Regions from separate parts of the Heyndrickxia vini genome, predicted to be linked through region 2. Evidence: riboswitches for the same ligand, from Rfam matches in the RefSeq annotation. Region 2 holds a riboswitch; each other region holds the start of a gene.

The links. A riboswitch is a leader RNA that binds a small molecule or an ion and turns the genes downstream of it on or off. The one in region 2 is predicted to bind S-adenosylmethionine.
Region 1: linked by a shared signal. The riboswitch ahead of I5776_RS04975 (O-acetylhomoserine aminocarboxypropyltransferase/cysteine synthase family protein) and the one ahead of I5776_RS19225 (SDR family NAD(P)-dependent oxidoreductase) in region 2 are both predicted to bind S-adenosylmethionine.
Region 3: linked by a shared signal. The riboswitch ahead of metK (methionine adenosyltransferase) and the one ahead of I5776_RS19225 (SDR family NAD(P)-dependent oxidoreductase) in region 2 are both predicted to bind S-adenosylmethionine.
Region 4: linked by a shared signal. The riboswitch ahead of I5776_RS15635 (cyclase family protein) and the one ahead of I5776_RS19225 (SDR family NAD(P)-dependent oxidoreductase) in region 2 are both predicted to bind S-adenosylmethionine.

What each region holds. Positions count from the first base shown of each region.
Region 1 is NZ_CP065425.1:995,693-999,131, forward strand. Features, by position in the region: gene cls (cardiolipin synthase) at 1-82, shown strand, start outside; gene I5776_RS04970 (trans-sulfuration enzyme family protein) at 276-1,415, shown strand; SAM riboswitch class I at 1,705-1,819, shown strand; gene I5776_RS04975 (O-acetylhomoserine aminocarboxypropyltransferase/cysteine synthase family protein) at 1,956-3,251, shown strand; gene I5776_RS04980 (homoserine dehydrogenase) at 3,331-3,439, shown strand, end outside.
Region 2 is NZ_CP065425.1:3,868,462-3,871,900, forward strand. Features, by position in the region: gene I5776_RS19220 (arylamine N-acetyltransferase) at 1-428, opposite strand, end outside; SAM riboswitch class I at 778-886, shown strand; gene I5776_RS19225 (SDR family NAD(P)-dependent oxidoreductase) at 1,249-1,824, shown strand; gene I5776_RS21700 (SDR family oxidoreductase) at 1,883-2,017, shown strand; gene I5776_RS19230 (Na+/H+ antiporter NhaC family protein) at 2,036-3,379, shown strand.
Region 3 is NZ_CP065425.1:1,302,812-1,306,250, reverse strand. Features, by position in the region: gene asnB (asparagine synthase (glutamine-hydrolyzing)) at 1-613, opposite strand, end outside; partial or broken gene metK (methionine adenosyltransferase) at 1,098-2,296, opposite strand; SAM riboswitch class I at 2,680-2,868, opposite strand; gene pckA (phosphoenolpyruvate carboxykinase (ATP)) at 3,109-3,439, shown strand, end outside.
Region 4 is NZ_CP065425.1:3,118,243-3,121,681, reverse strand. Features, by position in the region: gene nrdF (class 1b ribonucleoside-diphosphate reductase subunit beta) at 1-124, shown strand, start outside; gene I5776_RS15640 (dUTP diphosphatase) at 190-627, shown strand; SAM riboswitch class I at 1,499-1,600, shown strand; gene I5776_RS15635 (cyclase family protein) at 1,692-2,444, shown strand; partial or broken gene I5776_RS15630 (5-methyltetrahydropteroyltriglutamate--homocysteine S-methyltransferase) at 2,483-3,439, shown strand, end outside.

The DNA of each region.
Region 1 (3,439 bases), 1.4 Mb from region 2:
GACGTTAGAGGATTATTTGCAACGACCAAAATCAATCCGATTCAAAGAATCTGTCTCAAGATTGTTGTCTCCAATTTTATAAAACAGCCTAATGGTAGGGTTTTTCCCTATCATTTTTTGTAGTTTTCTTGAAATGTATGAGAGAAAAAAAGTACATTTCCTTCTAGTAGTTTTTGAGAGAATAAACAGTAACTATTATTTTTTTGACAAAAACACGGAATGGGCGTACAATTTATAAAATTTGAAATCATTTTATAATTAGAGGTGCTTGCATAGTGAATCAATCATTTGAAACGAAAATCGTTCATCAATCTTTAAAAAAAACCAACCATATTCGAAGTAAAACCACACCGATATTTCAAACCTCCGCTTTTACTTTTAATTCATTAGAGGAACTTGAGGGTTTTTATGATGGTGATGCGTCATACTTATATACGAGAACGGGCAATCCAAACACAGATGAACTAGGACAAATGGTGGCAAGTCTTGAAGGGGCACCAAGCGGGGTGGCAACCTCCTCGGGATTGTCGGCAATTCTAGCCGGTGTGTTATCTGTTGCTTCAGCTGGGGATCATATCGTTGCAGCTGAAGACATTTATGGTGGTACACATCATCTATTAAAGCAGGAATTAAAAAATCTAGGAATTGAAACAACCTTTGTCAACTTTGCTGATGAAGCTGCCATTCGGCACGCAATACGGGATAATACAAAACTATTATATTCCGAAACAGTTACGAATCCCTTTTTGCGTGTTGAACGGATTGACAAACTTGTGCAACTAGGTGAGGAATATAAGTTGTATACAATGGTAGACAATACCTTTGCAACGCCATATTTGTTGAATCCTTATCTGGAGGGTATCCATATTGTCGCCCATAGTGCGACGAAGTATTTGGGTGGTCACAGCGATGTAACAGCCGGGGTAGTTGTTGGTTGTGAAGAATTAATGTCGAAAGCACGTCAAAAGGTAGTTAATCTCGGAAGCAATTTGAGCTCATTTGAAGCATGGCTTACTTGCCGTGGTATAAAAACAATGGCATTACGTATGGAACGTCAATCCGCAAATGCGAAACAATTGGCGGAGTCACTCTATCGAAATTCCTATGTGAAAAAAGTCTATTATCCTACCGATCTTTCAAGTAGAGGAAATGGAGCGATTGTCACAATAGAATTAGCAGACACATGTGATATCCATCGATTCTTTTCATCGTTGGGCTGGGTGAAAATTGTACCTACTTTAGCCGGTGTTGAAACGACCGTATCCTACCCGTTAGGTACCTCCCACCGAGCACTGTCACTCGAAGAACAGCAGAACATAGGAATCAACCAACAAGTTGTGCGAATTTCGATAGGAATTGAAGATGCAGATGATATCATTAAACAATTTGATAAAGCCATTCAGGCTTCGGTTTGAAAAATTCCTTTTCCGAAGGATTGTTGCTTTTAACAAGTGCAGAGTGGATTGGAGCGAAAGGAACCTGACTCCTGCGGGATATAGAGGAAAAGTCGAGACCCCGCAGGCGCAAAGCGCTGATGAGGCTCGACTTCTCACCGCGAAAAAGCAGGTTCCTGTAGCGGAAAGTAACGGTCATAGTTTATTCTTTAGAAAAACTTTTAAAAAAAAGGTTGACGAAGTAACAATTCGTCTACTATAATGCAAAACAAGAGCAATTTTAAATTTTCCAAAAAAACTAAATGTATCACTCTTATCGAGAGCGGCGGAGGGACTAGGCCCTTTGATGCCCGGCAACCTTCAAGCAAATTTGCTTGAAAAGGTGCTAATTCCTACAGATCCAATAGAGATCTGAAAGATAAGGGGAGGAACCTATTAATGAGCCCTCTTCTTATGAAGAGGGCTTTTTGCTTCCCTTCGTATAAAAACCACCAACGATAACACTTCAGGAATCTCTCGACTCGCCTAGCGAAAAAATCAAAAACTTTGGAGGAATGTAAAATGACAAGCGAACAATTTCAACCCGAAACATTATTACTGCACGGAGGGCAAGAACCGGATCCTACAACAGGCTCACGTACAGTTCCTGTTTACAAAACAACATCCTATGTATTTAAAGATACCGATCATGCACAAGGTTTATTTGCATTAGAACAGCAAGGTTATATCTATTCGCGAATCGGCAATCCGACAGTAGATGTTTTTGAACAGCGAATTGCCCTATTAGAAGGTGGAACAGCCGCTGTTGGGCTGTCTTCAGGAATGGCTGCAATTGCCTTCTCCATCCTAAATATTGCCGGAGCAGGGGATGAAATCGTCGCTGCTGGAAATTTATATGGTGGAACATTTAATCTGTTTTCAAATACACTTCCGAAATATGGTATTAACGTAAAATTCGTTGATGCAACAGATCCGGAAAATTTTAGATCAGCGATTACACCAAAAACAAAGGCAGTATTTGCCGAAATTATCGGAAACCCTAGCCTACATGTTCTCGATGTTGAAGAAGTTGCAAAGGTTGCTCACGAAAATGGAGTACCACTTATCGTTGATAACACATTTGGTACTCCTTATCTTTCAAACCCTATTAAGTGGGGGGCGGATGTAGTCATCCATTCAGCTACAAAATGGATCGGAGGACACGGAACAACCATTGGCGGAGTGGTCGTTGATGGAGGAAAATTCGACTGGAACAGTGATCGATTCCCAGACTTTAAAGAACCAGACTTGAGCTATCATGGTATCCGCTACGGTGTCGATGTTCCGCAAGCAGCCTTTGCAACAAAATTACGCGTACAAATTTTGCGAGATTTCGGTGCAAGTTTAAGTCCGGATAGTGCGTTTTTGTTATTACAAGGATTGGAAACATTGCACTTGCGTGTACCTAAGCATAATGAAAATGCAGGTAAAGTCGCACAATTTTTGCAAAACCATCCTGCAGTTTCATGGGTCAATCATCCAAGTCTCGAAGAACATCCATCACATGACCGTGCAGTTAAATATTTAAAAGGCGGATTCGGATCCATTGTCAATTTCGGAATTAAAGGCGGAAGAGAAGCAGGGCGTAAAGTCATTGATAACATTCAATTATGGTCACATGTAGCAAATGTTGGCGATGCCAAATCATTAATTATTCACCCGGCATCGACTACCCATCAACAGCTAAGTGCAGAAGAGCTAAAAGTATCAGGAGTGACGGAAGAGTTAATTCGCTTATCCGTCGGACTTGAAGCCGTGGAAGATATTACGGACGATCTAAACCAAGCCATTCTCAAAGCAACAAGTGTAACAGTTTAATCTAAGGTGCCTGGCACCGTACTTCAATATATTGGTAAATTTGTGGTGCCGATGATGATTTGTATAAAATGCCTTCCCGATGAAAGAAATGAAGTTTGGTAAAGGCAGGTGGGAGTTAGTAATGTCAGTTATTAAAGTTGCATTGTTAGGTTTTGGAACGGTGGGTGAAGGTGTTTACAGTGCTATTC
Region 2 (3,439 bases):
GCAATTTCTTCACCAAATCCATGTAAAACATGTTTTCTTTTTGCTTCTAGCTCGACTGGCTTCATAATTGGTGAGCCATAACCAACATCCACATAATATTGCCTTTGACCAATCGTCACCATGATGGCTAAGTGGCCCGGATTTACTCTTACTAATGAACAAGTAAACCCTAATCGGGATAATAAGCGAGAAAAATTCATATTTAATGTATAACATGTCCCTCCCCACCCTTTTTCGTTTAGATTTTCTACAAAAACCTCGATTGGGGGAACATAGTTTGAACGCTCCTGAAAATAATGAAACTTACTAAATGTTTCATAAGGGATTCGTGATAAATGTTGTTGTATCAACCGCTGCAAATAATTTAAGGATGGAGTTTCTTTCTCTAATTTTAAATATTTTAAATAGTCCTCGATTGTTTGTTCCACATTTACCACTCTTTCATTATTCCATTAAGAAAATATATCTTTTATTCATTCTCGCAAAAAGTAAAAAATCCTGCAATATGATTGAATAATATGTTAGAAAGACTTAATGTTAATCTATTTTATTAAGGGAAATTTAATTATTTCTCTATATATTTATAGACATAGGAAACAAGAAACTTGTTTCAAACTTTTTCCTTCAACAATTATGTTGATTGAATACCCCTTTTTTATAACCCTTTTATGTCCGGCTTATGGCCGGAATTTTTTGTTTTAAAAAATTTAAATTGACTTTTCTCAACCATTTGTGTAATTTAAATAAATAAGATGTAACGTTAATTTCATATTGTATCTCTTATAAAGAGTAGCGGAGGGACTGGCCCTATGAAGCTCGGCAACCTTTCATGATGATCATGAATCGGTGCTAAATCCTGCAAAACATTCGTTTTGAAAGATAAGAGAGGACGATTTCTTGTTAGATGAGGCCTCTCTATATTGAGTGGCCTCTTTTATTTTGGCTCTTTTCTAAAGGATTGTTGCTTTCAACAAATTTAAACGGGAGAGTGGATTGGAGCGGAAGGTACGAGACTCCTGCGGGATCAGCTGGACAGATGAGACCCCGCAAGAGCGAAGCGATGAGGAGGCTCATCGCCAGCCCCGCGGAAAGCGAGTGCCTGTAGCGGAAAGGAACGGATCATTCCCAAAACAATAATCTTTACGAAAACAGCCTTTATTTTTAAGGAATGAAGAAAATCATAGAATATTTCATCACCATATCCGATTATTCTTATAAGAATAATAAACAAGGAGTGTAGGTTTCTTTATGTATTGTTTAGATTTAACTGGAAAAGTTGCCATTGTTACAGGTGGCACACAAGGGATTGGCAAAGCAATTGTCGATGCACTATTAGATTGCGGAGCAAAAGTAGCGGCGGTTGATATCAATATTAATCATCATCAAACGACGGACCAATTACTTTATGTGCAAGCAGATGTAACAAACAGTGATCAAGTCAACAATATGGTTGAAACGGTGATCGAATCCTTTGGAAGACTAGATATTTTAGTAAATAATGCAGGGATTTCCTCCATGGATTATGCCGTTGATATTAAAGAGGTTGATTGGGACCGAGTGATGGATGTGAACGCTAAAGGCGTGTATTTATGTAGTCAAGCAGCTGCAAAAGTACTAAAAAAACAAGGTGATGGTGGAAAGATTATTAATATTTCATCTCAGGCTGGAAAAAACGGATACCGCTTAATGGGAAGCTATGTAGCATCAAAGCATGCCGTTTTAGGATTTACGAAGGTAATGGCGATTGAATTAGCCAAAGACCAAATCAATGTAAATGCAGTTTGCCCAGGTATTGTAGAAACCGATATGAAAAAAAAAAAATGAAAGAGTCATAGGGGGTGAGTTAAGAGGACTTAATGCTGAAGCAATTAAAGAAGAGGATATATCGCAGGTCCCATTAGGCAGAACCGCGAAACCCCAAGATATTGCAAATGTCGTTGTCTTCTTATCATCAACACTTTCCGACTATATGACAGGGCAAGGAATTAATGTGACTGGCGGAATGACAATGAACTAAGAAATAGGAGGAATTAATGTGACAAAACAACAAGAAAGAAAAGGAAGTCTTCTCGCACTATTACCATTATTAATTTTTGTACTTCTTTTTATCGGAACGGGAATTCTTGCAAATGATTTTTCCAAAATGCCTTTAAGTGTGGCGGTCATTATTGCAGGTACAGTCGCATTATTGATGAATAGGAAGGAATCATTATCTAAAAAGATTGATATCTTTTGTAAAGGAGCTGGACATTCAAATATTATTTTAATGTGTATCATCTTTGTTTTAGCCGGAGCTTTTGCCGGTGTTGCTAAGGAAATGGGAGCGGTTGAATCAACGGTCAATCTTGGATTATCGTTGCTTCCTGCAAATTTATTAATGGTAGGACTTTTCATTATCGGTTGCTTTATCTCTACCTCAATGGGGACTTCTATGGGTACGGTTGTTGCATTGGCGCCAATTGGGTTAGGGATCGCCACACAAACAGATATCCCTACAGCATTAGCCATGGCTACTGTTATTGGTGGAGCAATGTTTGGCGATAATCTTTCAATGATTTCGGACACAACGATTGCTGCTGTACGGACACAACAAACACAAATGAAAGACAAATTTAAAGTGAACTTCTTTATCGTTTTGCCAGGTGCCATTGTTACAGCCATCCTACTTGGAATCATCACCCTTGGAAACCATGCAAGTGTTACCGGTGATCATCCGTATGAATTGGTCAAAGTATTACCATATGTAGCTGTCTTAGTCGCCGCTCTACTCGGAGTCAATGTTTTAATCGTATTGCTGGGAGGAACCATTTTTGCCGGCATCATCGGAATTGCTTATGGATCATATGACTTTCTGGGATTTCTGCAAACCGTTGCCAAAGGTGTCATGAGTATGGAAGACATTGCAATTGTAGCAATATTGATTGGTGGTTTAGTTGAAATTATTAAATATAATGGTGGAATTGATTATCTATTACACTTTGTCACTAGCAAAATTAGATCAAAAAAAGGTGCCGAGTTTGGGATTGCTAGTTTAGTGAGCGTTGCGGATATCGCAACAGCAAATAATACGATTTCCATTATTATTACTGGACCATTAGCGAAAAATATCGCAGATGAATATGAAATTGATGGAAGAAAATCAGCAAGTATTCTCGATCTATTTTCTAGTTGCTGGCAAGGAATTGTTCCATACGGCGGCCAACTACTTGCAGCAGCCAGCATCGCCTCAATTTCACCTGTGAGCATTATCCCTTATTCTTTCTACCCAATCTTGATGGGAATTTGCGGAGTGATAGCGATACTAGTTGGATATCCAAGGCTCCAAAGAAAAGAAAAGGCAATAAATACTAATCAACCTTTAAAAGAAAAATCTTTATAGTATGCTATACTATATTGATAATTCAAACAATAAAATTATTTATTTAGGAGTGAATATGTA
Region 3 (3,439 bases), 1.7 Mb from region 2:
GTTCTAATTTTTTGATTCCTTCTGTCATTGTTTCTGGTTCTGGAACAAATTGATATGTCATATAATGTTGAGCAGCTTCATAATTTAATTCTTCATGTTCCATTGCGAGCAAAATACTTTTCTTTTCAGAAGCAAAGAATGTGCGTCCTTCTTCTTCTCTATAAAAAAACGGTTTGATACCAAAAGGATCACGTGCTCCAATTAATAACTGCTCCTGTTTATCCCAAATCGTAAAAGCAAACATGCCCCGAAGCTTCGATACCGCTTCTTCTTTATAGTAACTATAAAGCGCAAGAATAACTTCCGTGTCAGAAGCCGTTTCAAAAGTTAACCCCGCTTCAACCAATTCATTTCGCAGTTCCACATAATTATATATTTCACCATTAAAAATGATCCAATAACGTTCATTTTCATATGTTAAAGGTTGGTGTCCACTTTCTATATCAATAATACTCAATCTGCGGAAACCAAATTGAATATGTTCATCTTCAAAAAATCCATCATCATCGGGACCACGATGAGTGATAATATTGTTCATGTTTTTAAAAAGTTGTCTGTCTGTTTCTCTTAATCCAACCTCGTTGTCATGTATACAACCTACAAATCCACACATTATGTATGTCACCTACTCCATTCCAAATTAACATACTTATTTATTACAATTTTATATTAATATTCGTCGTGATTCCAATGAGCTACTGCAATGGGCAATATTCAACATTTTTCACACCATATTATACTATCATTTTTTTTTCCTTTTTGCAGTAGACAATATATATATTTTATTGGTAAGAACTGCGAATACTATTTTAACAAAAGCAAATGGAGTTACAAATACTGTAACTCCACTTGCTTATTAAGGTCATTTTTGTATTGTTTGTTGTTTTTGGAAATATACCGTTCCTTTCCGCTACAGGAGCTTGCTTTCCGCGGGGAGGAAGTCGAGCCTCCTCGGCGCTCCTGCGCGCCTGTGGGGTCTCGACTTTTCCTCTATGTCCCGCAGGAGTCAAGCTCCTTCCGCTCCAATCCACTCTGCACTTAATATGCTTAAAGTAACAATCTTTTAGAAATGAGCGTTTTACAAAAAGCCTCTTTTATTATTTTAATACTTCTTTACGTAAGTTTTCGGCTTTATCTGTTCTTTCCCATGGAAGGTCAAGGTCATGACGGCCGAAATGACCGTAAGCAGCTGTTTGTTTATAAATTGGGCGACGTAAGTCTAACATTTTGATAATTCCTGCTGGACGTAGATCAAAATATTTTCGTACGGCATCGATTAATACATCTTCAGATGCTTTTCCTGTACCGAATGTATCAATGGAAATGGATACTGGTTGAGCAACCCCTATTGCATAGGCAAGTTGGACTTCACATTTATCAGCTAATCCTGCAGCTACAATGTTTTTAGCGACATAACGTGCAGCATAAGCGGCAGAGCGGTCAACTTTTGTAGGATCTTTTCCTGAAAATGCTCCCCCGCCATGACGTGCATAACCACCATACGTATCAACGATGATTTTTCGGCCAGTCAAGCCTGCATCCCCTTGAGGCCCACCAATAACGAAACGGCTGTAGGATTAATAAAGTATTTTGTCTCTTCGTCGATTAATTCACTAGGAACAACTGGATTAATCACATGTTCTTTAACATTTCGTTGAATTTGTTCTAAGCTAATTTCAGGGTGATGCTGTGTAGAAACGACGATTGTGTCGATACGGATCGGTTGATCATTTTCATCATATTCTACTGTTACTTGTGTTTTTGCATCTGGTCGCAAATATGGCAATATTTCTTCTTTACGAACCTCTGAAATTCGACGTGCTAACTTATGTGCTAAAGAAATCGGTAAAGGCATAAGCTCTTTCGTTTCATTACAAGCAAAGCCAAACATCAACCCTTGGTCACCTGCACCGATTGCTTCAATTTCATCCTCAGACATTTGGCCTTCGCGTGCTTCCAATGCTTTATCGACACCCATAGCTATGTCTGCTGATTGTTCATCAATCGATGTTAATACTGCACATGTTTCCGAATCAAAGCCATATTTTGCACGTGTATATCCGATATCTTTGATTGTTCCACGAACAATTTTTGGAATGTCGACATATGTATTAGTAGTAATTTCTCCTGCTACTAACACAAGACCTGTCGTAACGGATGTTTCACAAGCTACACGGGCATTTGGATCTTTTTCTAGGATCGCATCTAAAATGGCATCTGAAATTTGGTCACAGATTTTGTCTGGATGTCCTTCTGTAACTGATTCAGATGTGAATAAACGACGCTTTTTTGTCATTTTTATTCCTCCCTAATACAAATTGCTATCTATTTTTACGCCTCACGGTACTCATTCCCTATTAGTATGAAATAAACCACAGATTTTATCCTAAGCTAAAATCCGGTTCATAGGTTTCGAAAGTGGGTAAATAAGAAAAGCGCAAGCACCTTGATTAGCCCCGACAAGCAAATGTTCTGGGGAAATCTGCCTTTTGATTTTCCCAAAAGGAAAGTTGGCTTTATAACTTTCCCACAAATGAAGTTTGCTCTTTAACTTCAATTGTCGAAGGTTATTTGATCTCGAGGGGCCGGTTGCTTTCGCTAGACATCATTTAAAAATGAATAAAACCCTTCCCCATCATATGTACTATGTGAGGAAAGGTTCATTACCCGTGCCTTTCACTCTTATCGTTCAAGGATTTTACCTTGCCTCAGGTTAGCACCGTGCGCTCTAGCTGTTAGAAGTAAGAGGTTAGATTTTGAAGTAACCGGCAAAGCCAGCTTCCGTTTCTAACTTCCAAGTTACTAACCTATAGAATGTCGGTTGCTGGGTTTCATTGGGCCTGTCCCTCCACCAGCTCGGGATAAGAGTATCCGTTCAAGGTAAAATAATACGCAATTTGTTGGATGGTGTCAATAAATTATTTTTCCATTTAAACTTGTACAATTGACTTCCTTATTATATTGTGGAAATGAAAATAATTTTAATTGAACAATTTCATATATTTTTAAAAAAATACGCACATATAGTATAGACTATTTATATAATTGTGTTATACTAATTAACGAATAAAGGATACTTAAATTTTTTACAAAGGAAGGTTAGTATAAATGAAATCAGTTACTTTTTCAAATACATTAACAAATGTTTTAGCCGGAAAAAACATCCTTACTCAATTAGCAGTACCTCAATTAGTAGAAAAGGTATTAAAACGAGGAGAAGGAATCTTAACATCTACAGGTGCAGTCCGTGCTGAAACTGGAAAATATACTGGCCGTTCTCCTAAAGATAAATATATTGTTGAAGAGGCTTCCACAAAAGATGCAATCGATTGGGGCTCTGTAAATCAACCAATTTCTGAGGAATCATTTGATAAATTATATACTAAGGTGATTAATTACCTACAAGAGCAAAATGAAGTTTTTGTTTTTAAGGGATTTG
Region 4 (3,439 bases), 750 kb from region 2:
GAATCCGATTGTTATTAATGGATTATCTACCGGAACAACGAATCACGATTTCTTCTCAACGGTGGGAAATGGTTATTTACTTTCAGTCGTTGAGGATATGAAAGAAACAGATTATGACTATTAAACAGCTTAGCGATGGGGGCTTTTTGGGCAACCCGTCGCTATTCTTTAGAAGTAGAGGAGAAAAACATGTCAACACAACAAATTAAGATTAAATATTTTGATGAAAACTTAGTAAAAATCGATAAAATTGTCCAAGGTGACTGGTTAGATTTACGTGCAGCAAAAACCATCGAATTAAAAAAAGATGAATTCAAACTAATTCCACTTGGCGTTGCAATGGAGCTTCCGGAAGGATATGAAGCACATGTCGTACCCCGTTCAAGTACGTTCAAGAATTTTGGAATCATCCAAACGAATTCCATGGGAGTCATTGACGAATCGTATAAAGGCGACCAAGATCAATGGTTTTTCCCCGCGTACGCATTAAGAGATACCGTAATTGAAATGAACGACCGCATCTGTCAGTTCCGAATCATGAAAAAAATGCCGACGGTAGAGCTAGTTGAGGTTGTATCGCTTGGAAATGAAAACCGAGGCGGGCATGGCTCTACTGGAACGAAGTAATACATCTTCTTTTAATTTTGCTGATCAAGTACCTTTTGAACGGTCTATGAGGTACTTCTTCTTTTAAATAAGTTAATCAAGTACCTCCTAAACGCTTAATGAGGTACTTCTTCTTTTAATCCTGTTGATTAAGTACCTCCTAAACGCTTTATGAAGTACTTCTTCTTTTAATCCTGTTGATCAAGTACCTCCTAAACGCTTAATGAGGTACTTCTTCTTTTAATCCTGTTGATCAAGTACCTCCTAAACGCTTTATGAGGTACTTCTTCATTTAAATAAGTTAATCAAGTACCTCCTAAATGCTCTATGAAGTACTTTTTCTTTTAATCCTGTTACTCAAGTACCTCCTAAACGCTTTATGAGGTACTTCTTCTTTTAATCCTGTTGATCAAGTACCTCCTAAACGCTTTATGAGGTACTTCATCTTTTAAATAAGTTAATGAAGTACCTCATAAACGCTCTATGAAGTACTTTTTCTTTTAATCCTGTTACTCAAGTACCTCCTAAACGCTCTATGAAGTACTTCTTCTTTTAATCCTGTTACTCAAGTACCTCCTAAACGCTCTATGAGGTACTTTTTCTTTTAAATAAGTTAATCAAGTACCTCCTATACACTTTATGAAGTACTTCTTCTTTTAATTATGTTGATCAAGTTCCTCTTAAACAATATTCAAAAACTCTACGACAAAAAAACAGTCATAGAACCAGTAATCATACTTGTTCAAGGCTGCTTTTCCTTCGTTTTCAGCAGGCTTATTCTATTTAAATGTTAATCTTTCTAAGCATGCCATATCAAATACTTTATCCATTCATGTTGACAAATCCATTTCCAAATTGTATAGTAAATTCCATAACTTAATATTTCGAATTTTTCTTATCCAGAGAGGTGGAGGGACTGGCCCTTTGATGCCTCGGCAGCGGACTTTTTTAAGTACTGTGCCAATTCCAGTAGCGTAGGGCTAGAAGATAAGAGGAGCAGGTAATGTATTCGTTTATTCACCCCTCTTCTGTTTTCTAGAAGAGGGGTTTTTAGTATATTTAAAAATTATATATGAGGTGATTTAATGTCAACAGTAAAAACAGACAATGAGCTTTTGAAAGCATTTGAGGTGTTGCAAAAGAAAGAATGGGTCGATCTCACACATACGTTTGGACCCGCTTCTCCACATTTTTCAGCTTTTGACGATGCGGAATTCAAATCACTTTTCACCCACGATGATGGCTTTTTTGCGCAAAGTTTCCAGTTCCCAGGTCAATACGGAACACATATTGATGCCCCGATCCATTTCGTTCGCAACAAACGTTACCTTGAGGAGCTTGAGTTAAAAGAACTCGTTTTGCCCCTTATCGTGATTGATAAATCGCGGGAAGTAGCAGATGATCATGACTTTATCTTATCCGTTGAAGATATCTTAGCGTTTGAAGAGGAACATGGAAAAATTGAAGCAGGAACATTTGTGGCTTTACGCACTGACTGGGGCAAGCGTTGGCCTGATAAGGAGGCATTTGAAAATAAAGATGAGGAGGGAAATAGTCACACACCTGGATGGGGAATTGAAGCCTTAACATTTTTATTTGAAGAAAGAAAGATTAAAGCTGTCGGACACGAAACATTTGATACAGATGCTTCTGTTGATTATCGCAAAAATGGTTCCCTCGTTGGTGAATACTATGTGCTTGAGCAAGATACATTTCAAGTTGAATTGTTAACGAACCTAGATAAGCTGCCGGCCAAAGGAGCGGTTATTTTCAATATTAGTCCAAAGCCTGAGAAGGCAACTGGTTTTCCTGTCCGTTCTTTTGCTATTTTGCCATAATGCTAGATTAAAAAAATACTTAAAGGAGAGAGATTAAAATGACAAAAACATTAATTAAAGCTCCATTCAGAGCGGATCATGTAGGAAGTTTATTACGACCAGAGAGAATTCATCAGGCGAGGAAGGATTTCCAAGAAGGGAATATTACGGCCCTGGAACTACACGAAATTGAAACAGACGAGATTAAAAAGGTTGTTGATAAACAAATCGAAGTCGGACTGAAAGCTGTCACAGACGGTGAATTCCGTAGAAGATTTTGGCATACAGATTTTCTAGAGCATTTAAATGGTGTCGAGGGCTATATCCCAGAGCATGGCTTTAAATTTAAGGGGGAGGAAACTGAACGATATGATATTCGGGTAGTTGGAAAAATCTCCTTTAACCCCCATCACCCGCATGTAAAAGACTTTATTGAATTTAAAGAAATTGTTGGTGACCGTGCCATTGCAAAACAAACGATTCCGAGTCCCAATCAATTATTTAACGCTGGTATCCGTAACTTGGAAGTTTATCCAGACATTGAAGAATATGCAAATGACATAATTCAAGCCTACCGTGAGGCAATCAACGCCTTTTATGACGCCGGCTGCCGTTATCTTCAACTAGATGATGTCTACATTGCAGGTCTTAATGCACCGGAAATTCCATTTAATGATAGCGGTTATTCTCGTGAAGAATTAATCGAATTAGCCTTACGGGTTGCAAATAGCGTACTAGAAGATAAACCGGAAGATCTAATTGTAACGACACATCTTTGCCGTGGTAACTACCGATCGAAATGAGCTTTTGAAGGCAGTTATGCAAAAATCGCGCCAACTTTATTTGCAAAAGAAAAAGTGAACGGATTTTTCTTAGAATACGATGACGACCGTTCAGGGGATTTCCAACCCTTGGAATACATTCCAAATGGCGGCCCCCAAGTCGTGCTAGGAGTCTTCACATCGAAGCATGGTACATTAGAAGAGAAGGAGACGATTAAAGCACGCGTAAAAGAA